Regions from separate parts of the Halomonas rhizosphaerae genome, predicted to be linked through region 3. Evidence: predicted binding sites of a transcription regulator. Region 3 holds the regulator's gene; each other region holds the start of a gene.
What was found. The regulator sigma-54, encoded in region 3, starts transcription at its own class of promoters, with help from an activator protein. The targets are predictions, from matches to a motif close to TGGCACNNNNNTTGCTNT.
Positions count from the first base shown of each region.

Region 1 (5,392 bases), on a different contig from region 3:
GACGAAGTAGGAAGTGATGTAGCCGGCGGCCTCCTCGGGGTCGCTCTCGAGCATCTCTATCGCCTCGCGCTGGGCGTCCAGGGCGGCCCACAGTACCTCTCGGCGTTCCTCGAGGGTCTCCTCGGCGGTAATCACCACCATGCACGGAAAGGGCCACACCTCACCGATCTCGTAGATCTCGGTCACCGGGGCCTGCAGCTTGGCGATGCTGGCGTAGGGCTCGAACAGGAAGGCCGCGTCGACGCGGCCGCCCGCCAGCGACTGAACCGCCACCGAGGGCGCCACGCCCATGATGTTGAGGTCGTCGTCGGACAGGCCCGCCTCGGCCAGGGTCACGCCCTTGAGCACGATGTCGGCGGTGCTGCCCTGCTTCTGGGAGGCGAGGTCCTTGCCGGCCAGGTCGGCCACCTCGTCGATGCCGGCGTCGTCATGGGCGAGCAGGGCATGATAGCCGCGCTGGGCGCCGCCGACGATCCTCAGGTCGGCGCCGCGGCCGGCCCAGGTGAAGGCGTTGGAGAAGCCCAGCACGCCGATGTCGAGCTGCCCGCCAACGATGCCCTTGATCAGGTCGGTGCCGGAACTGAACTCGATCAGCTCGGCGTCGAGGCCGTGCTTGGCGTAGAGGCCGGCCTCGTAGGCGAGCATCACCTGGGCGTCGTCCATCACGCGGACATAGCCGACGCGGAACTCCTCATTTTCGGCTATCGCGGGGCCGGCCAGGCCGAGGGCCAGCAGGGGGATGAACAGGCGACGGATCATGCGGTTTCTCCTCTCTCTACCCGACGCGGTTCGGCGCTCGGGGTGTCGGTGTCGATGCCCAGCAGGGTCAGCACCTCGCGACGGATGTCCGCGAAGGCCGTGAGGTCGTGGGTCTTGGGGATATGCCCCAGGGTGAACGACTCGAGGACACGAGCCGGTCGCTGGCTGAATACCAGCACTCGGTCGGCCAGGTAGAGCGCCTCGTCGACGTCATGGGTGACCAGGACCACCGTCGGGCGCTCCTCCTCGATGAGGTCTCGCAGCACGCTCTGCAGGGTCATGCGGGTCAGGGCGTCCAGGGCGCCGAAGGGTTCGTCGAGCAGCAGTACCTTGGGCCGGGCGATGAAGGCCCGGGCCAGGGCGCAGCGCTGGCGCATGCCCCCCGAGACCTGGTGGGGATAGTAGCCCTCGAAGCCGTCGAGCTTGACCCGCGCCAGCCACTCGCTGGCCTGCTTACGGGCCTCGCGCGCCGGCTGGTCCTGGAACTCCAGGGCCAGGGCGACATTTGCCTCCAGCGTCATCCAGGGATAGAGGGCATGCTCCTGGAACACCAGGGTGCGCTCGGGCGCCGGATGGCTCACCGGCTGGCCGTCGGCGCGCACCTCGCCGGCGCTGGCCTGCTGGAGGCCCGCCACCATGTGCAGCAGGGTCGACTTGCCGCAACCCGAGGGACCCACTAGCGCGACGATCTCGCCGTCGGCGATGGTGTCGTCGAAGGTCTCGATGACCTGCAGATCGCCGAAAGACTTGGCGACGCGCTCGAAATGCAGCTGCATATGAGCTCCCGGAATGACGATATATAATTAAATAGAATAGCAAAAACAAATTATATAACCAAAATCACAATCTGTGAAGTCGTCCTTGCCGACGTGTTCAGACAACAGGCTAAGCAGTAAAGCAAACGCCCCGGCGGTGCCGGGGCGCTCTTGGTAGGAGAGGAGGAGGAATGTCAGGCCGCGCCGAGGGGGCGCGAGGGGCCGAAGTGCTCGTAGTGGCGACGCTCGCCGGGCACGCCCAGTTCGGCGAGGGCCCGGTCCACGGCCGTCATGAAGCCCTGGGGGCCCACGAAGTAGCAGCGGGCCCCTTCGGGAACCAGGCGGGCTAGCAGCTCGCGGTCGATCCGACCAGCATGGTCGGCATCGTCGCCGCGCTCGTGGATGCTCACGGCCCGAAGCCGCTCCGGGTGGGCCTCGGCCAGGGTCGCGACCTCATCGCGGAAGGCGTGATGCTCGGCGTCCAGGGCGGCGTGCAGGTAGACCACCCGGCGCCCCTGGGTCAGGGCATGGCGGGCCATGGGCAGCATCGGGGTCTGGCCGACGCCGCCGCTGGCCAGCAGCAGGGGCTCGTCACCGTCTTCCAGGGTCAGGTCGCCGGCGGGGGGCAGCAACTCCAGGGTGTCGCCGACGCCCAAGGCATCGTGCAGGTGACGGCTGGCGCGCCCCTCCGGCTCGCGCTTCACCGAGATCCGGTAGTGGCTGCCGTTCGGCACGTCCGAGAGGCTGTAGTGCCGATAGACCGGCTCGCCGTCGATGGTCAGCCTCACGCCGATGAACTGGCCCGGCTGGTGGTCGGCCACCGGGCCGCCGTCCTCGGGTTCCAGCACGAAGGAGCGGATCACCGCGCTCTCCTGGCGGATGTCGGCGATGCGGAAGCGGCGCGTGCCGCGCCAGCCGCCGGGGCGTCCCTCGAACTCCCGGTAGCGGTGGTCCTCCAGTTCGATGAGCAGGCCGGCGAGCTCCTCGTAGAGGCCGCTCCAGGCCGCGGCGACCTCCGGGGTCACCGCCTCGCCCAGCACCTCGCCGATGGCGGCCATCAGGCACTCGCCGACGATGGGATACTGGTCGGGCTGGATACCCAGGGAGACGTGCTTGCTGACCACGGTGGACAGCACGCCGCGTGCCTGCTGGGGATCCTGGCGCAGCCCCACATAGGCCAGCACGGCACCGGCCAGGGCCCGCGGCTGGCCGCCATCCTGCTGGTGGGCCTGGTTGAAGAGCGGCTTCACTTGCGGATAGCGCTCGAACATCAGCGGGTAGAAGCGCTGGGTGATGGCATCGAGATGGTCGGCCACCACGGGGGCGGTGGCCGCGATCAACTGCTCCTGCTCTGTCGTCAGCATGGGAATCCTTCTGTCAGGGGGTATTCTTGGATTGGCCCCTCCCCGTAAGCAAGAGTCGTGCCACCCCGTCCCCGGACAACATGTCGCAGTGCAGCATGAAGGCCTCCGTCGCCAGGGAGCACTGACGTGGGCACGGCACGCCAGACAGCGAGATAGTGGCAAATTGACACGATCTCTGTTGTCATTATGTCCCTCATTGTCGAAAACACAGTGCCATGACCGACTTCCTGCGCGCCCTGCGCGAACTGCTGGCTTGCCTGACTGAGCGGGCGCCGGACGCCTCCCTGGCCGGCGAGTGGGATGCCCTGCTCCAGGCCCTGGTGGGGCGCTATCCGCTGGATGCCGCCACCCTGATGGTGATGGAGGACGGCGCCTTGCAGCCGGTGGCCGTACTGGGCCTGCCCGACGAGGTGCGCGGACGACGCTTCGAGCCGGCGCAGCACCCCCGGCTCGCCGCCATCGCCGCCCATCCCGGCGTGTGCCGCTTCCCGACGGACAGCGACCTCCCGGACCCCTTCGACGGCCTGCTCGACGAGGACCTCAATCAGGTGCACGACTGCCTGGGAGTGGCCCTGTGCGACGAGGGGCGACTGATTGGCCTGCTGACCCTGGACGCCCTGTCTGCCGGGGCACTGCGGGATCTGGAGGAGGCGGAGCTGCTGGCCGCCGCCGAGCTGCTGGCCGTCTGCCTGCGCCTGGCAGAACGCCTGGCGGAGACCCGCTCGCGGCTCAGCGAGGTGCTGGGAGGCGAGGCCTCCGGCAGCGGGCTGCAGCACTGGAGCAGCCCTGCCATGCAACGGCTGATGACGGCCGTTGATCTGGTGGCGCCCACCGGGATGAACGTGCTGCTGCATGGCGAGACCGGGGTGGGCAAGGAGCGAGTGGCCCGTGAACTGCACCGGCGTTCCGCACGGCGTGGTGGCCCCCTGGTGCAGGTCAATTGCGCCGCCCTGCCCGAGAGCCTGATCGAGAGCGCCCTGTTCGGCCATCGGCGTGGCGCCTTCTCCGGAGCGGTGAAGGATCACCGCGGACACTTCGAGATGGCCGATGGCGGTACCCTGATGCTCGACGAGGTGGGCGAACTGCCGCTGGCACTGCAGCCCAAGCTGCTGCGGGTGATGCAGGAGGGGGAGATCCAGCCGCTGGGCAGCGAGCAGGCGCGGCGGGTGGATGTCCGGGTGATCGCCGTGACCAACCGCGACCTGGCCGCCGAGGTCGGGGCCGGGCGCTTCCGGGAGGACCTCTATCACCGGCTCGGCGTCTTCCCGCTTGAGGTGCCGCCGCTTCGTGAGCGCCCCGAGGATATCCCGCTGCTGGCCGGCCACTTCCTGGAGGACAACCGGGTGCGCCTCGGGGTGGCCAACCTGCGCTTCGCTCCCGAGGCCCAGGCGGCCCTGCTCGGCTGGCACTGGCCCGGCAACGTGCGCGAGCTGGAGCATGTGCTGGCCCGTGCCGCCCTGCGGGCCCTCGGCGAACAGGAGGCCCTCACCGTGCCGGGCCAGCGGGCGGCGGTCCTGCGTATCGACCCGGGCCATCTCCAGCTGCCGCGCGGGGACGCCCCCGTGGCGGCCGACACCTCAGCGGCTCCCGGCATCGTCGGCGATGAGACAGAGGCCGGCTTCGGCCTGCGGGAGGCCACCGAGGCCTTCCAGCGGCGGCTGATCCGTGATGCCCTGGCCGCGCATGGCGGCAACTGGGCGGCCGCCGCCCGAGACCTGGCGCTGGACCCCGGCAACCTGCACCGCCAGGCCCGCCGCCTGGGTCTCAAGTCGCGTCCGCGTGATTGAAGTGGATGACATGCATCAATGCGCCTTTGGTCGAAGTGTGGTCGGATGGCCCCCCTACCCGACGCATGATCGACACGGCGAGGAGCCGGGCGGCAAGCATCGGCATCCTGATGCGCTACCTGGCGGGCCACCCCGAGCTTCCGTGTCCCCTGCGCGCCTACCCTGGCCTGCTGCCCGGCCGCCCCGCGTTACGCGCCCTCTATTCCCGCCGGTGGCTACTCCGAAGTGCCGCTGCAAGTGCGCCGCTGACCTCTTACAACCCGATGCGATGGGCCCGGTCGGTAAAGAAGATGCCGCTGGGCGATTCGCTGTCGAGGCGGGCGACCTCCTCCAGGGTGCGGGTGTCGTAGACCACCACCCGGTCACTGTCGCGGGCCGAGATCCATACTTGCTCGCCCCGGGGGGTGAACTCCATGTGCAGCACCGCCTCGCCGGGCTCCAGGGTGGCCACCACCTCGCGGGACTCGGTGTCGATCACCTGCACCACACTGTTGTCGGGATGGGCGAAATTGACCCACACCTGGCGCTCGTCGGGGCGGGTCATCACGAAGATCGGTTGGCCATGGACGGCAATGCGCTCCACCAGCGACCAGTCGTCGCTATCGGCGACCAGCACCTCGTGGCGGCCGACCGCCGGCAGCCAGGCCTCGTCGCCGGCCATCGCCCAGCCCTCCAGGTGGGGCATCTTGTAGACCGGCAGGCGCTCCTCGCCGCGGCCGTAGTCGGG
Region 1 covers NZ_JASCQQ010000034.1:82,108-87,499, forward strand. The annotation lists gene QLQ86_RS15845 (ABC transporter substrate-binding protein) at 1-759, opposite strand, end outside; gene QLQ86_RS15850 (ABC transporter ATP-binding protein) at 756-1,535, opposite strand; gene hmpA (NO-inducible flavohemoprotein) at 1,709-2,878, opposite strand; gene norR (nitric oxide reductase transcriptional regulator NorR) at 3,094-4,665, shown strand; gene QLQ86_RS15865 (cytochrome D1 domain-containing protein) at 4,919-5,392, opposite strand, start outside.
Region 1: a site for sigma-54 is predicted at 2,924-2,941, ahead of hmpA (NO-inducible flavohemoprotein). Genes of this name have one in related genera too.

Region 2 (5,392 bases), on a different contig from region 3:
ACGCTGCCCACCACGATCAGGCAGGGCGAGGGCAGCGGTTCGGCGGCAAGCCTGGCCGGCATGTCGGCGAGCTCACCGATCAGAAAGCGCTGGTCGGCCAGGCTGGCATTGGCCACCAGCATCACCGGCCAGTCGTCGGGAAGTCCCGCCCCACGCAGCCCCTCACAGATCGCCGACACCTTGCTAAGTCCCATATAGAACACCAGGGTCTCGTCCCGGCAGGCCAGCGAGGCCCAGTCGGGCTCGCCGTCTTCCCGGCAGTGCTGGGCCGTGACGAAACGCAACTGCTGGGCATGGGCGCGATCGGTGAGCGGGATGCCCATGGCGGCACAGGCCGCCGAGGCGGCGGTGATGCCGGGCACGATCTCGGCCGAGACGCCGGCCTCACCCAGGGCGGCGAGTTCCTCCCCCATGCGCCCGAACACGCCGGGGTCCCCGCCCTTGAGGCGCACCACCGACTTGCCCTGACGTGCCAGCCTGACCAATAGCTCGCCGATCTCGGCCTGGGGGACGCTATGGTGGCCGCGGGCCTTGCCCACGTCGTGGCGCTCCCGTCCGGCGGGAATCAGTGCCAGCACCTCATCCCCGACCAGGCGGTCGTAGACCACGGCATCGGCCTGGCCCAGCAGCCGGGCGGCGCGCAGCGTCAACAGGTCGGCCGCCCCGCTGCCGGCGCCCACCAGATAGACGGTTCCGCTAGGGCAATCGCCTTCCCGCGGCCCGTCCACGCGACGCGCAGCGCTGCCGAACCGCTCGGCGAGCCGGCGGCCAGTCCCCTGGGCGAGACGCGCCAGCGGCATGCACGCCCTGGTTGCCGGCTCAAGCGACATCGATGGCGTCGGGTTGCGGCTTGACGCGCGCATGGCTCCCCTCCTCTTCGGCACGTTCTTCGATCAGGGACTTGAGTTCGGGAATGCAGCTGCCGCACTGGGTGCCGCAGGCGAGACGGGCGCCCAGCGCCTCGACGCTGGTCTCCCCCTCGCGGATGGCGGCGACGATGGTCCCCTGCCCCACCTGATGACAGCTGCAGACCAATGGCCCGCTGTCGCCGGCCCCGTCATCGCAGCCGGCCAGCAGCCGACGCCTCTGCCCGGTGGACAGCGCCTCGCCGCTCGCCGCCTCGGTAAAGCGCGCATCGAGCCAGGCCAGGCCGGGCAGCTCGGCCGGCGGCCCCACCATCAGCCACCAGCGCAGACGCCCCGCCTGGAGGCCCGCCGCCCGCAGTCGGCCCTGGGCCGGGTCGTCACACCACAGCGACGCCGCCACCCCCAGCCGCCGGGCGGCCCAGGCCAGCCAGTCCCCCGCCTCGGCGCCGGCCAGCTGCCAGCGCTGCGCCCGGGCCAGGGGGATGCGCGCCCAGTAGTCGACCTCGCCGCACCAGGCCGGCTCGACGGCCAGGTCATCGGCGACCACCAGGGTCGCCTCCCACTCACAGGCCAGGGGGGCGAGGGCCACAGCGCCGTGCTTGGATTCCGGCTGGCCCGACAGCGGGTCGGCGTGTCCCTCGAGCAGGGCGCCCATGCGCGCCCGGCCGCTGAACTGGTCGGTCCAGTGGATGGGCACGAAGAGCTCGCCGCGGCGCTGGGCCCGGGAGAGGCGTACCCGGCCGAGATAGTCGCCGCCGGCGCCGACGAGCCGCGCCAGCTGCTGGTCCGCGATGCCATAGGAGGCGGCATCGTCCGGGTGCACCTCGATGAAGGGCTCGGCGCGGTGGTTCATCAGCCGCGGGGCCCGGCCGGTGCGCGTCATGGTGTGCCACTGGTCGCGCACCCGCCCGGTGTTGAGGCGCAGCGGTCGCGCCTCGCTGAGTGCCTGGGCGGGGCCGCGGGGCCGCACCGGCACCAGCCTGGCTCGCCCATCCGGGGTGGCGAAGCGACCCTCCTCGAACAGCCGGGCGGTGCCATGGGGGGCGTCGGCCGTCACCGGCCACTGGATGGGGGCCAGGGCGTCATAGGCGGCACGGTCGAGGCCGGCCAGGGTGGAGATATCGAACAGCCGGCTCCCATCGTTTTCAAAGCCCGAGAGCTGCGCGTGCTCGTCGAAGATCTCGGCGGGATGGGCGTAGGCAAAGGCCTCGCCGAACCCCAGCCGCCTGGCCACCTCGACCAGTATCCACCAGTCGTGGCGTGCCTCTCCCGGCGGCGGCAGGAGGCCGCGCTGGCGCGAGATGCAGCGTTCGGAGTTGGTCACGGTGCCATCCTTCTCGGACCAGCCGGAGGCCGGCAGCACGATATCGGCATAGGGCAGCAGGTCGGTGGCGGCCGCGCATTCGGAGACGATCACCAGCGGGCAGCGCTCGAGGGCGCGGCGCACGCGGTTGCTATCGGGCAGGCTCACCGCCGGGTTGGTGCCCATGATCCACACCGCCTGCACCTCGCCACGCTCGACCGCCTCGAAGAGCGCCAGCGCCTTGTGGCCGGGCTCCTCGGGCAGGCTCGGCACCAGTCCCGGCGTGGTCCAGAATCGCGTGACACGGTCGATGGCGCCGGGCGTGTCGTAGTCCATATGGGCGGCGAGCTGGTTGGCCAGCCCGCCCACCTCGCGCCCCCCCATGGCGTTGGGCTGGCCGGTGATCGAGAAGGGACCGGCGCCGGGCAGGCCGATCTTGCCGCCCGCCAGGTGGCAGTTGATGATGGCGTTGCCCTTGTCGGTGCCGCTGGAGGACTGGTTGATGCCCTGGGAGAAGAGCGTCACCACATGCAGCTGGGTGGTGAACCAGTAGTAGAAGGTCTCCAGCCGTTCCGGGTCGAGGTCACAGTCGGCGGCGATTCCCTCCACCGTGGTGTCCTCCTCACGCGCCGCGGCCAGCGCCTCCTCGAGGCCGGCGGCGTGGCGGTCGAGATAGACCCGGTCGAGCCTGCCGGTGTCGGCCATGCGGGCCAGCAGGCCAGTGAACAGCCGGCCGTCGCTGCCCGGCGCCAGGCCCAGGTAGAGGTCGGCGATCTCGCAGCTATCGGTGACGCGGGGGTCGATCACCACCACGCGCAGCAGCGGGTTGCGGGTCTTGGCGGCCTTGAGGCGCTGGTAGAGCACCGGGTGGTTCCAGGCCAGGTTGGACCCCACCAGCACCACCAGTTCGGCCTCTTCCAGGTCCTCGTAGCAGCACGGCACGGCGTCGGCGCCGAAGGCGCGCTTGTGGGCGGTCACCGCCGAGGCCATGCACAGCCGCGAGTTGGTGTCGAGATGCGGCGTGCCGACGAAGCCCTTGAACAGCTTGTTGGCGACGTAGTAGTCCTCGGTGAGCAGCTGTCCGGAGAGATAGGCACCGATCGCTTCCGCCCCCTGCGTCTCGCGGATGGCCGCCAGGCGAGTGGCCACGCTGTCCAGCGCGGTGTCCCAGTCGACCTCTGCGCCGTCGACCCGAGGCCGGGTCAGCCGGCCGTGATCTCCCAGCGTCTCGTGCAGTGCAGTGCCCTTGACGCACAGGCGCCCGTAGTTGGCCGGGTGCTGGGCATCGCCCTCCACGTGGATCATCTGCTCGTCGTCCACCTGGGCCAGAACGCCACAGCCGACGCCACAGTAGGGGCAGGTGGTTCGGGCCTGTTGCATGTCGACCTCCTCGAGGCTAGCCGGGAATGGGCGGCCAAACGAAGACGCCCACCGCGTCGTCCCGGAAGGGAAGGCGCAGGTGGGCGTCGTTGCCGTCTGCCGCGGGGATGACCACCTGGCCACCCCCGGTTGTTGCTTTTACCCCAAGCAAGCCATGTGCCAGGCCACGAAAACCCTCGTCATCTTGATCGGTTGCCCTGCCCGGCGGGACGCTCGCAGCGCGTCATTGGCGCCCCGCCTGCACCAGTCGCGACGCACCCGGGCAAGTGCCCGCACCACTGCAGTGCAGCATGAGACGCCCCGGGGTGTCGCCGCACCGCCAGGGCGGCTCCCCCGCCGGCAAAAGGCGAATCTGGAATGCATCTTGCTTGCAGGTGGGTCAGACGCCAAACGACGAGCGATGTCACCATGCCCCCACCCCTGAAGATCCTGCTGGTCGACGACGAACTCGTGCGCGCCGCCATGGTCGAGGAGGCCCTGGCCCAGGAAGGTCACGAAGTGGCCTGTCGGCTCCAAGGCCCGGCCAGCCTCAACGAGATGGTCGCCCGTCACCAACCCGACGTGGTGATCATCGATATGGAATCGCCCGACCGCGACACCCTCGACAGCATGGCGATACTCAACCGCGAGAACCCCCGTCCAGTGGTGTTCTTCGCCGACCAGCACGACCCCGAGACCATGCAGGCGGCGCTCGAGTCCGGGGTCAGCGCCTACGTGGTCGACGGCCTGGTCCCCGGCCGGGTCAAGGCGATCATCGAGGTCGCCATCGCCCGCTTCGACGCCTTTCAATCGATGCGCCAGGAGCTCGACAAGGTGCGCAACCAGCTCAGCGACCGCAAGCGCATCGAGCGCGCCAAGGGACTCTTGATGAAGCACCAGGACTGCGACGAGGAGCAGGCCTACCGTATGCTGCGCAAGATCGCCATGGACCGTGGCCAGCGCATCGCCAAGGTGGCCGACAGCGTCATCGATATCCTGGAGCACCTGGACAAGGGGTCATTGTCATGAGGGACACCACCATGTCGTCTGCCACGACACCGGAACTCGAGCATCTGACGCTCGGCTTCATCCCGCTGGTCGATGCGGTTCTGCTGATCGTGGCCCGGGAGCAGGGCTTCTTCACCGAGCAGGGCCTGGAGGTCACGCTGTCACGGGAGAACGCCTGGTCGACGCTGCGCGACAAGGTCGCGGCCGGCCTGCTCGACGGCGCTCACATGCTCGCGCCCCTGCCGCTCGCCATGAGCCTGGGCATGGAACGCGCCCCCTGCGACACCCTGGCACCCGCCACCCTCAGCCATAACGGCAACACCCTCGTGCTCTCCTCGCGGCTGTGTGAGCAGAGCGGTGCGGCACTGGGCGACGACCCGGCGGGCAGCGCCCGCGCCCTGGGCGAGTGGCTGGCCCGCCATCCCCACGTGGCGCGGCCCCGCCTGGCCATGGTCTACCCCTTCTCCTGCCAGCATTTCCTGCTGCGCGATTGGCTGGCCCTGGGCGGGCTCGCCGCCGATCGTGACGTCGACCTGATCGCCCTGCCACCGCCGCGCATGGTTGCCGCCCTGCGCGAGGGGCAGATCGACGGTTTCTGCGTCGGCGAACCCTGGGGCAGCCTCGCCGAGCACGAGGGGGTCGGCCGGCTGGTGGCCAGCGGCGCCCAGCTGTGGCCCGACCACCCCGAGAAGGTATTGGGCGTGACCCGCTCCTGGGCACGACGCTACCCGGCCACGCTCGGCGCCCTGCTGCGCGCGCTGAAAAACGCCGGCGACTGGCTCGCCGAGACCCCAGACCACCGTCGCCAGGCCCGAGACTGGCTGGCGCTGCCGCCTTACCTGGATCGCTCGGTCAG
Region 2 covers NZ_JASCQQ010000003.1:19,838-25,229, forward strand. The annotation lists gene cobA (uroporphyrinogen-III C-methyltransferase) at 1-863, opposite strand, end outside; gene QLQ86_RS00315 (nitrate reductase) at 820-3,549, opposite strand; gene QLQ86_RS00320 (ANTAR domain-containing response regulator) at 3,958-4,557, shown strand; gene QLQ86_RS00325 (CmpA/NrtA family ABC transporter substrate-binding protein) at 4,569-5,392, shown strand, end outside.
Region 2: a site for sigma-54 is predicted at 3,777-3,794, ahead of QLQ86_RS00320 (ANTAR domain-containing response regulator). Genes of this name have one in related genera too.

Region 3 (5,392 bases):
AGGCGATGATGCTGGGATCGCGTCCCGTGGCATCGCGCAGCGCCGGATCCCAGTAGGGGTTGGGCAGGCAGCGGGCATCGAAGACGATGTCCGCGTCCAGTGGCACCCCGCGCTTGAAGCCGAAGGATTCCACGGTCAGGGTCATCCGCTCGGCCCGGTGGCCGGCGACCTGATCGGTGATGCGCCCCCGGAGCTCGTGCACCGAGAGCCGCGTGGTGTCGATCACCAGGTCGGCGAGGTCGCGGATCTCGGAGAGAGACTGCTCCTCGGTATCGATCGCCTCGGCGAGGGTCATGTCGCTGCCGCGGGTCAGGGGGTGTCGGCGGCGGGTATGGGAGTAGCGCTCGAGGAGAATGCGCGCGTCGGTGGTCAGGTAGACCACCTGGCAGTCGACCCGGCGGCCACGCAGTTCCTCGAGCAGCTCGGGAAAGCGCTCGAGGGCGGCGGGCAGGTTGCGGGCATCGATGCTGACGGCGATCGAGGAGCGCAGCGAGCGGTCATCCTGCAGTTCATCGACGAGCGCACCGAGCAGCATGGCCGGCAGGTTGTCGATGGCGTAGTAGCCCAGGTCTTCCAGCGCCTGCAGCGCGATCGACTTGCCGGAGCCTGACCGGCCACTGATGATCACAAGCTGCATGCGGGTCTCCTGGTCGTGGGATGGCCGGGCAGGCCCGAGGGGGAAGGATCAGCCGGCCGGGGCCTGTCGTCGGATCGCCTCCGTGAGGCGCTCATGGAGTTCGCGCTGGCTGGTGCTGTGACGCAGCCGGGCACGGGTATCGGCATCGTTCATCACCCCGGCGACCTGGCCGAGCAGGGCCAGATGAGCCTCGTCGGCTTCCTCCGGCACCAGCAGCACGAACACCAGGTCGACCGGCTCGCCGTCGATGGCGTCGAAGTCCACCGGCTCCGCCAGCTTGAGGAAACCGGCGATGGGGGCCTTGCAGTGAGGGTTGCGGGCATGGGGAATGGCGACCCCGTTGCCGATACCGGTACTGCCCAGTCGCTCGCGCCCGATCAGACGGCTGAAGACCTCCTGACTGTCGAGACTCGGGGTGTTCTGGGCGATGAAGGTGCTGAAGAACTCCAGCACCCGTTTCTTGCTCCCCCCCGGCACATCGAAGAGGGTGCGCTCGGGGGGCAGGATGGCGTCCAGTGTCATGACGAAATCAGCGGGCGCCAGCGCCCTGGGCGCGGGCCTGGGCCTTTTCCTTGTGCTTGACCAGCTGGCGGTCGAGCTTGTCGGCCAGGGCATCTATGGCGGCATACATGTCGTTCTCCATGGCCTCGGCATGGAGATCGGCACCGGCAGCATGCAGGGTGCAGGCCGCCTGCTGGCGCTCCTTCTCCACGGAGAGGGTGACCTGCACGTTGGTGATGTTGTCGTAGTGGCGCTCCACGCGGGCGAGCTTTTCTTGCACATAGTCACGCAGGGCGTCGGTCAGTTCCACATGATGGCCGGTGATGTTGACTTGCATGACACGCTCCTTGCTCTGTCGGGTTATGGGTCGATTGTAACCCTTTTTGCTGTCCTGCATACCCCCTCGGACGAGGGGATTCGAGAGGCGCATGACCGGCGTCATTTCAACCGCTTGCGTCCGTGTGGGAGGAAGAAGTCCGGGGGCCGCGGGAGCGCCAGCGAGAGGCCTTCAACGCAGCCGCTTGCGTTCGCTGGAGGAGGGGATGCCCATCGCTTCGCGGTACTTCGCGACGGTGCGTCGCGCGACGCTGATGCCGGCCTCATCGAGCAGGGTGACCAACTTGCTGTCGGAGAGGGGCTTGCGAGGGGGCTCGTCCTGGATCAGCTTGCGGATGCGTGCCCGGATGGCGGTGCTGGAGTGGGCGTCGCCCTCGCCGCTGCCCCCCACCTGGCTGGAGAAGAAGTACTTGAGCTCGAACATCCCGCGCGGCGTGTGGATGAACTTCTGGGTGGTGACCCGCGAGATGGTCGACTCGTGCATCTCCACGACCTGGGCGATGTCGGCCAGGATCAGCGGTTTCATCGCCTCCTCGCCGTGCTCCAGGAAGTCGAGCTGGCGCACCATGATCTCGCGGCCCACCCGCAGCAGGGTGTCGTTGCGGCTGGACAGGCTCTTCATCAGCCAGCGCGCCTCCTGCAGGTGGTCCTTGAGGAACTGGTTGTCCTCGCTCTTGTCCGCCCGTCGTATCAGGGCGGCATAGTCGGGCTGGATGCGCAGCCGCGGCATCGCCTCCGGGTTGAGTTCCACCTGCCAGCCATCGCGGGTGTGGCGGGCGATGAGGTCGGGGATGACATAGGCGCCGTCACTGTCGGTGAAGCCGCTGCCGGGGCGCGGGTCCAGCGAACGCACCAGCTCGATCACCGTGTCCAGGGCGTCGTCGTCGAGGCCGAGCCGTCGCTTGAGCAGGCGGCGGTCGTCGCCGGCGAGCGCCTCGAGGAACTGGCGGACCAGGCGGCGGGCCTGCGGCAACAGCGGGGTGTCGTCGGGCAGGGTGGCCAGCTGCAGCATCAGGCACTCGCGCAGGTCCCGGGCGAAGACCCCCGTGGGCTCGAACTGCTGCAGGCGCAACAGCACCTGCTCGACCTCGCGGGTCTTGAGGCCCTCGAGGCCCTGCGCTCGGAGGCCGTCGCGGATCTCCTCCAGGGGCTGGGTCAGGTAGCCGTCGCCGTTGACGCCGTCGATCAGGCTCTCGGCGATGCGTTGCTGGCGTGCGTCAAGGTCGGTCATGGCCAGCTGCCAGGCCAGGTGCCCCTGGAGGCTCTGGCCCGAGGCCTGGCGCTCGAAGTCCGGGCCCTCGCCACTGCCGCCGGCGGGCGCGGTGCCGAGGTCCTGGTAGGTGTCGGACCAGTCGCTGTCGGTGCTGAGCTCGTCGGGGATCTCGCTGGCCCACTCCTCGTCGGGCGCTTCGCTCACCGCCTGCTCGCCGAAGTCATCCTCGACCTCCAGCATGGGGTTGGACTCCAGTGCTTGCTGGATCTCCTGGCGCAGGTCCAGGGTCGAGAGCTGCAGCAGCGCGATGGCCTGCTGCAGTTGGGGGGTCATGGTCAGCTGGGTGCCGACGCGCAGCTGCAGGGACGCCTTCATGGCCATGAGAGGAGTGCCCTCGACTCGCCGAAAACCCCAACCCTAGCCGCTGGTCGGGAGGCTTGCAAGCACAAAATCTGCAACAATCGTGCCATCCGCAATCTTCATGCCGTCGCGGAATAACGACAAGCATATCAGTTGATTGCGGTCAGAGACGAAAGTCCTCGCCCAGGTAGACCTCGCGGACCCGCTGGTTGGCGAGGATCGCCTCGGCATCGCCCTCGGCGATGATGCGCCCATCGCCGACGATGTAGGCGGTGTCGCAGATGTCGAGGGTCTCCCGGACGTTGTGGTCGGTGATCAGTACGCCGATGTCGCGGGCCTTGAGCTGGCGGATGATGCCCTTGATCTCGCCCACCGAGATGGGGTCGACCCCGGCGAAGGGCTCGTCGAGCAGGATGAAGGCGGGTTCCGTTGCCAAGGCCCTGGCGATCTCGACCCTCCGGCGCTCCCCCCCGGAGAGGCTCATCCCGAGGTTGTCGCGGATATGCGTCACGTGGAAGTCCTCGAGCAGCTGCTCGAGCCGGGCCCGGCGCCCGGCGCGGTCGAGGTCCTTGCGGGTCTCGAGGATCGCCATGATGTTGTCGGCGACCGACAGCTTGCGGAAGATCGAGGCCTCCTGGGGCAGGTAGCCGATGCCGGCCCGTGCCCGCTCGTGCATGGCCGCCGTGGAGAGGTCGAGGTCGTCGATATGGACTTCCCCGGCGTCGGCGCGCACCAGTCCGACGATCATGTAGAACGAGGTGGTCTTGCCGGCGCCGTTGGGGCCGAGCAGCCCGACGATCCGGCCCTGCTCGATGGAGAGGCTGATGTCTTGCACCACCCGGCGGCGCTTGTAGCTCTTGGCCAGGTGGAGGGCGCTCAGGGTCTTCATCACTGGCCGTCCTGCTGCTCGGGTTCCAGCGTCATGCGCACGCGCTGGCGGTCATCGACGCCCTCGGCATCCGAGCGGGCCTGGACCACCCGACGGTCGAGGAAGTATTCCAGGTAGCCGCCGTCGAAGGTGTCGCTGCCCTGGTGCAGCTCGGCCCGGTCGATCAGCTCGATCCGCCGCTCGGCGACGTGGTAGATGATGGTGCGCCCCCAGCCGCGGACCAGGGGCTCGTCCGGGGCGGGCTGTTGCTCGATGTAGGCGCGTTCGCCGGTGGCGGTGGCGCGGGTGAGCTGGCCCTGGTCGTTGCGCTGGATCTCCACCCGGGCGCCGGTCAGCTGCATGCTGCCCTGGCGGATGTCCACGTCGCCGGTGTAGACGGCGGTGCCGGCACGGTCGTCGAGGTCGAGGCGGTCGGCCTCCACCTCGATCGGGGCACTGGCATCGCCCTCCAGGGCCAGGGCCGGGGTACTGCCCAGCAGCAGGCCGATGACGCCGAGGGTCAGCAGGGGGGCGAAGGGGGGACGCGTCATGACTCGGGGTCCTCGCGGGTGTCGGGTGGATGGTGGCCGCGCACATTGTCGGTCAGCCGGGCACGGTTGTCATGGATCCAGGCGTCGAAGCGCTCGCCACGCATCCGCTGGGGTGGCTGGCGCAGCAGGGCCGGGGTGTCGCTCCAGGCATGGCCGCTGTCGGCGTCGAAGTGGAGCACCTCGGTGTCGAGCTGCCAGCGCTCGGCGGGGGCCAGGAGGCGCGCGTCGCCGGAGAGGGTCAGCGGGTTGCCGCCGGCGCCCAGGGTGCCGCGGTCGCCACTGGCCAGCCAGACACGACCCGAGTCGTCCAGCAGGCGTCCTCGTGGCCGCTCCAGGCGAGTGACGTCGTCATGCGGGGTGTGGGTCAGGCGCGGCGTGTCGAGCCGCTGGTGGGGGTGTCCCCGGGCATCGAAACGGGTCAGCCGGGCGTCCTCCAGGTAGTAGTCCGGCTCGCCGGCCTCGTCCCCCGGCACGGGGCCGGGGAGCGGGGCATCGCGCAGGTCGAGCAGTGCCAGTCCGCCGCCCAGGGCGAGCAGCAGCAGGAACAGGCCGGTGCGAAAGCCGGGGCGCGGCAGGCGCATGGCTCAGGTCGTGCCGTGCAGGTAGGTGTCGAGCACCGCATCCCAGTGGCCCTGGGCCTGGAGCAGGGTGTCGCAGATCTCGCGCACGGCGCCATGGCCGCCCTCAGACTCGGTGACCCAGTCGGCATGCTTGCGGATATAGGCCGGCGCGCCGGGCACGCTGATGCCGACCCCGGCGCGCCGGATGGGCGCCACGTCGGGCATGTCGTCACCGCAGTAGGCGACCTGCTCGAGCTCCAGGCCCAGGCGGCTACAGAGCTCGCGCAGCACGGTGAGCTTCTTCTCGGCTCCCTGGAAGACATGCTTGACGCCCAGCGCGGCGGCGCGCCGGCTGACCATCGGCGA
Region 3 covers NZ_JASCQQ010000032.1:10,950-16,341, reverse strand. The annotation lists gene rapZ (RNase adapter RapZ) at 1-637, opposite strand, end outside; gene ptsN (PTS IIA-like nitrogen regulatory protein PtsN) at 686-1,159, opposite strand; gene hpf (ribosome hibernation-promoting factor, HPF/YfiA family) at 1,167-1,475, opposite strand; gene QLQ86_RS14710 (RNA polymerase factor sigma-54) at 1,647-3,068, opposite strand; gene lptB (LPS export ABC transporter ATP-binding protein) at 3,211-3,936, opposite strand; gene lptA (lipopolysaccharide transport periplasmic protein LptA) at 3,936-4,466, opposite strand; gene lptC (LPS export ABC transporter periplasmic protein LptC) at 4,463-5,047, opposite strand; gene QLQ86_RS14690 (KdsC family phosphatase) at 5,051-5,392, opposite strand, start outside.

Region 4 (5,392 bases), on a different contig from region 3:
GCCGGCAGAGGCCCCACCTTCACTCTCGCCGCCACCACCATCGATCACGGCCGGCGACTCCGCCTCGCGGACCTCGCCACGGCCGGGCACCACGGTGAGTGGCTTGAGGTCGACCTCCTCGCCGCCACGTTCCGGGTTGTCGGTGAACACCGCGTTGCCCTGGGCGTCGGTGGTGCGATAGATAGTCTGGGCCTGAGCCGCGAGGCTGACCGAGAGCCCCAGCGCCAGGATCACGAGTGCCTTGTTCATGCCTACCCCCTGCGTCGTCGCCGCCGCCCGACGGCAACGGCCATGAGAGACTGCATCATCCCTTTCTTGGATAGTGTATGAAAGAAAGGGGTTCCGCCATGGCGGAACCCCTTCTTTCGCTCAACGCGCGTGACGGCGAGCCACGCCGGACCGGCAGGCCCGGGTGGCCGGCCGCCCGCGATCAGCAGCTGTAGTACATGTCGAACTCGATCGGGTGCGTGGTCATGCGGATGCGCTCCACGTCCTCGCTGAGCAGCTCGATGTAGGCATCGATCATCTCGTCGGTGAACACGCCGCCCTCGGTGAGGAAGCCGCGATCGGCATCCAGCGCCTCCAGGGCCTGGTCGAGGCTGTGAGCCACGGTCGGCACGGCCTTGCCCTCTTCCGGCGGCAGGTCGTAGAGGTTCTTGTCCATGGGATCGCCGGGGTGGATCTTGTTCTTGATGCCGTCGATGCCGGCCATCAGCATCGCCGCGAAGGCCAGGTAGGGATTGGCGGTCGGGTCCGGGAAGCGGGTCTCGACGCGCTTGCCCTTGGGGCTCGCGGTGTAAGGGATGCGCAGGGAGGCAGAGCGGTTGCGGGCGCTGTAGGCCAGCATCACCGGCGCCTCGAAGCCCGGCACCAGGCGCTTGTAGGAGTTGGTGGAGGCGTTGGTGAAGGCGTTCAGGGCCCGGGCGTGCTTGATGATGCCGCCGATGTAGTAGAGCGCCATCTCGGAGAGGCCCGCGTACTCGTCGCCGGCGAACTGGTTGACGCCGTCCTTCCAGAAGGACTGGTGGACGTGCATGCCGCTGCCGTTGTCGCCGACCAGCGGCTTGGGCATGAAGGTGGCCGTCTTGCCGTAGGCGTGAGCCACGTTGTGGATCACGTACTTCATCTCCTGGACCTCGTCGGCCTTCTTCACGAGGGTGTTGAACTTCACGCCGATCTCGTTCTGGCCGGCGTTGGCCACCTCGTGGTGGTGCACCTCGACGGACTGGCCGATGGCTTCCAGGGTGTTGCACATGGCACCGCGGATGTCGTGGAAGCTGTCCACCGGCGGGACCGGGAAGTAGCCGCCCTTGACCCGCGGACGGTGGGCCAGGTTGCCGCCTTCTACCGGACGGTCGGTGGACCAGGCCCCCTCCTCGGAGGAGATCTTGTACATGGAGCCTTCGATGTCGGACTTCCAGTGCACCTCGTCGAAGATGAAGAACTCGGGCTCCGGCCCGAAGAAGGCGGTATCGCCCAGGCCGGAGGACTGCAGGTAGGCCTCGGCGCGCTTGGCGATGGAGCGCGGGTCACGCTCGTAGCCCTGCATGGTGGCCGGCTCGATGATGTCGCAGCGCAGCACCAGGGTGGCGTCCTCGGTGAAGGGGTCGAGGAAGGCGGTGCCATCTTCGGGGCGCAGGATCATGTCCGACTCGTTGATGCCCTTCCAGCCGGAGATGGAGGAACCGTCGAACATCTGGCCGTTCTCGAAAAATTCCTCGTCGACGTCACGGGCCGGGATGGTGACGTGCTGCTCCTTGCCGCGGGTGTCGGTGAAGCGCAGGTCGACCCACTTCACGTCGTGTTCTTCAATCAGGGCGAGAGTCTTGGCAGACATGGTGTCCTCCACTGTGAGCTAGGCTCGAAAGGTTGGGCTTAGGTAATTCATTGGCGCTGGCGATCCCAGCACGTGTTGTAGCATGCCGCGGCAGCGCTGCCCACGACTGCCATGCACGAACATGGCACTGCCCGGAACAATGCAGGCAACGTGCCAATCTTGCACCGTTTCATTTCAGCCGTTTCGTATCCATATGATTTAAAGCGACTTTAGCACCTCGACTCCGGACACTCCCTGCACCAGCATCAGCAGGCCGATGCGGGAATTCGGGATCTCGCGCATCTCATTGCACCACGCAGGTGCGTCAAGACGCCCTTGCGCACCATATTGGAACATTCCGCGGCATTCTTGCCCGTTGATGGCGCGCCTCATGCCCGGGACGGCCGGGACGTCATGGATTGTGCACAGAAATATCAGTCCGGCGCCTCATTGATACGCTTCACAACCAAAAACTACACTCATTTACATGGTGGCGCCGGCCGGGGAAGGCGCGGGTTCCGGAGATGGCGCCATGTCAGCCCGACTTGCGCACGACCCACCACTGGAGCCGGCACGAGAATGATCGTCTGCAGCATCCTCCTCGATGCCCGCTCCGCGGGTGCCGGTCTGCCCCGACGCCTGGCAGCCCTGAAGCCACTCCGCCAGCGGCACGACCTGCGCATGGAAGTGGTGTTGGCCGACGACACCGATGACCCGCGACTGCTGCGCCTGGCGAGCGGGCATGACGCACGCATCGTGACCACCGAGGGGACCCCGTTGGGGGATCGCCTCAACACGGCCGTGGCCCATAGCCAGGGGCAGGCACTGCTGTTCCTGCCCCGGGGGCGCGCCATTCCCGCCGGCTGGCTCGTGAAGGCACTGGTGGACATCGAGAAACACAGCCGGGATGCCGTGGTATTGACCACCTCGAGTCCCAGCCGGCTGAGGCAGCTCTGGCAACGCCTGCGCCACCAGACGCCCGCGGACACCCTCTGCGTCTCGCGGGCCTGGTTCGAGCGCATCGGCGGCTGCGACCCGGCACTCGACGCCGAGGCCCTTCCCGACCTGATCGAGCGCCTGCATGCCTGCCAGGCCAGGATCACCGCCGCCATAGCCTGAACCGCAGACGGCTCGGCGAAGCCTCCCAAGCCACTGATATCCCGTGGCCCCGCAAGATTCACGGCGACAACGCTGGTAGCCGTCATCGCCCTGCCCCTATAATGCGCCCCCAATTTTGTCAGCAGGATCCCGTCGTGATCGATAACCTTCGCAACATCGCCATCATCGCTCACGTCGACCACGGCAAGACCACCCTGGTCGACAAACTGCTCAGCCAGTCCGGCACTCTCGACCGCAAGGCCGAGGGGCAGGAGCGCATCATGGACTCCAATGACCAGGAAAAGGAACGCGGCATCACCATCCTGGCCAAGAACACGGCGATCCGCTGGCAGGCCCCCGACGGCCAGTACTACCACATCAACATCGTCGACACGCCCGGACACGCCGACTTCGGCGGCGAGGTCGAGCGCGTCATGTCCATGGTCGACTCCGTGCTGCTGCTGGTGGACGCGGTCGACGGCCCCATGCCGCAGACCCGCTTCGTCACCCAGAAGGCCTTCGACCAGGGCCTCAAGCCCATCGTGGTGGTCAACAAGATCGACCGCCCCGGCGCCCGTCCGGACTGGGTCATCGACCAGATCTTCGACCTGTTCGACAACCTCGGCGCCAGCGACGACCAGCTCGACTTCCCGATCATCTACTGCTCGGCACTCAACGGCATCGCCGGGCCGGACCCCGATGAGCTGGCCGAGGACATGACCCCCATGTTCCAGTCCATCGTCGACATCGTCGAGCCGCCCAAGGTCGAGCTCGACGGCCCCTTCCAGATGCAGATCTCCGCGCTGGACTACAACAGCTATGTCGGCGTCATCGGCCTGGGCCGCATCAAGCGCGGCGCGGTGAAGCCCAACCAGCAGGTCACCGTCATCACCAAGGAAGGCAACACCCGCAAGGGCAAGATCGGCCAGGTGATGACCCACATGGGCCTGGAGCGCGTGCAGACCGACGAGGCCACCGCCGGCGACATCGTCTGCATCACCGGCATCGACAACCTGGCGATCTCCGACACCCTGTGCGACCCGGCCGCCGTCGAGGCGCTGCCGCCGCTCTCCGTGGACGAGCCCACCGTCTCCATGAGCTTCCAGGTCAACGACTCGCCCTTCGCCGGCAAGGACGGCAAGTTCGTCACCAGCCGCAACATCAAGGACCGGCTCGAACAGGAGCTGATCCACAACGTGGCGCTGCGCGTCGAGCAGGGCGAGACCCCGGAGAAGTTCAAGGTCTCCGGCCGCGGCGAGCTGCACCTTTCGGTACTGATCGAGACCATGCGCCGCGAGGGTTTCGAACTCGCCGTGGGCCGCCCCGAGGTGATCATCCGCGAGATCGACGGGGAGAAGCAGGAGCCCTACGAGGAAGTGATCATCGACTGCGAGGAGCAGCACCAGGGCGCCATCATGGAGGAGCTCGGCTATCGCAAGGGCGAGCTGATCAACATGAACCCGGACGGCAAGGGCCGCGTGCGCCTGGACTTCATGATCCCCGCCCGCGGGCTGATCGGCTTCCGTGGCCAGTTCCTGACCCTGACCTCAGGTACCGGCATCCTCACCAGTCGCTTCGATCACTACGGCCCGCTCAAGCCCGATGCCTCGATCGAGCGCCGCAACGGCGTGCTGGTCTCCATGGTCTCCGGCAAGGCCCTGGCCTATGCCCTCTATGCCCTGCAGGAGCGCGGCAAGCTGATCATCGACCACGGCACCGAGGTCTACGAGGGGATGCTGATCGGCATCAACAACCGCGCCAACGACATGGTGGTCAACCCCACCAAGGGCAAGAAGCTCGACAACATGCGCGCCTCGGGCAACGACGAGAATATCGTGCTCACGCCGCCGGTGAAGTTCAGCCTCGAGCAGGCCATCGAGTTCCTCGATGACGACGAGCTGGTCGAGATCACCCCGCACCACATCCGCCTGCGCAAGAAGCACCTGACCGAGAACGAGCGCAAGCGCGCCGGCAAGAAGTAAGGTCCGCTGCCCATGCCGCCCCCAGAGCCCGCCATCCGGCGGGCTCTCTCGTATTCGCCCGCGGCGGGCTGTCGTTCGCTGCGTCGGCGGCTATGCTGGAGGCTGGAATCCCCCCTATCGAAGGAGAGCCGACATGCACAAGCACGTGGAGTGGGACGACCCCGGCCGCAACAGCGTGCTGGAGCATTTCGCGAACCAGCCCGAGCAGCTCGACGAGCCACGGCCCGGCGACATCCTCTCGGCCCGCTACCAGGGCGCCATCGTCCGGGTGAAGGTGGAGGCCTGGGTCGACGGCACCAGCATCGGCGAGGTGGCAGCGCTGATCGCCGCCGACAACGGCCGGCGCATGAAGTCCCACGGCAAGCTCGCCCTCGGCGACACCGTGCGCCTGCCGGATGCCTGCCGCGCCCTGGAGCCCGAACCCAGCGCCCCGGAGGACGACAGGGAGTGATTGCGCGCGCGGATACCATCCCGACCGCCAACGGCCCCTAAACGC
Region 4 covers NZ_JASCQQ010000005.1:50,425-55,816, reverse strand. The annotation lists gene QLQ86_RS01720 (DUF4124 domain-containing protein) at 1-249, opposite strand, end outside; gene glnA (glutamate--ammonia ligase) at 431-1,837, opposite strand; gene QLQ86_RS01710 (glycosyltransferase family A protein) at 2,396-2,935, shown strand; gene typA (translational GTPase TypA) at 3,070-4,896, shown strand; gene QLQ86_RS01700 (hypothetical protein) at 5,030-5,347, shown strand.
Region 4: a site for sigma-54 is predicted at 1,976-1,993, ahead of glnA (glutamate--ammonia ligase). Genes of this name have one in related genera too.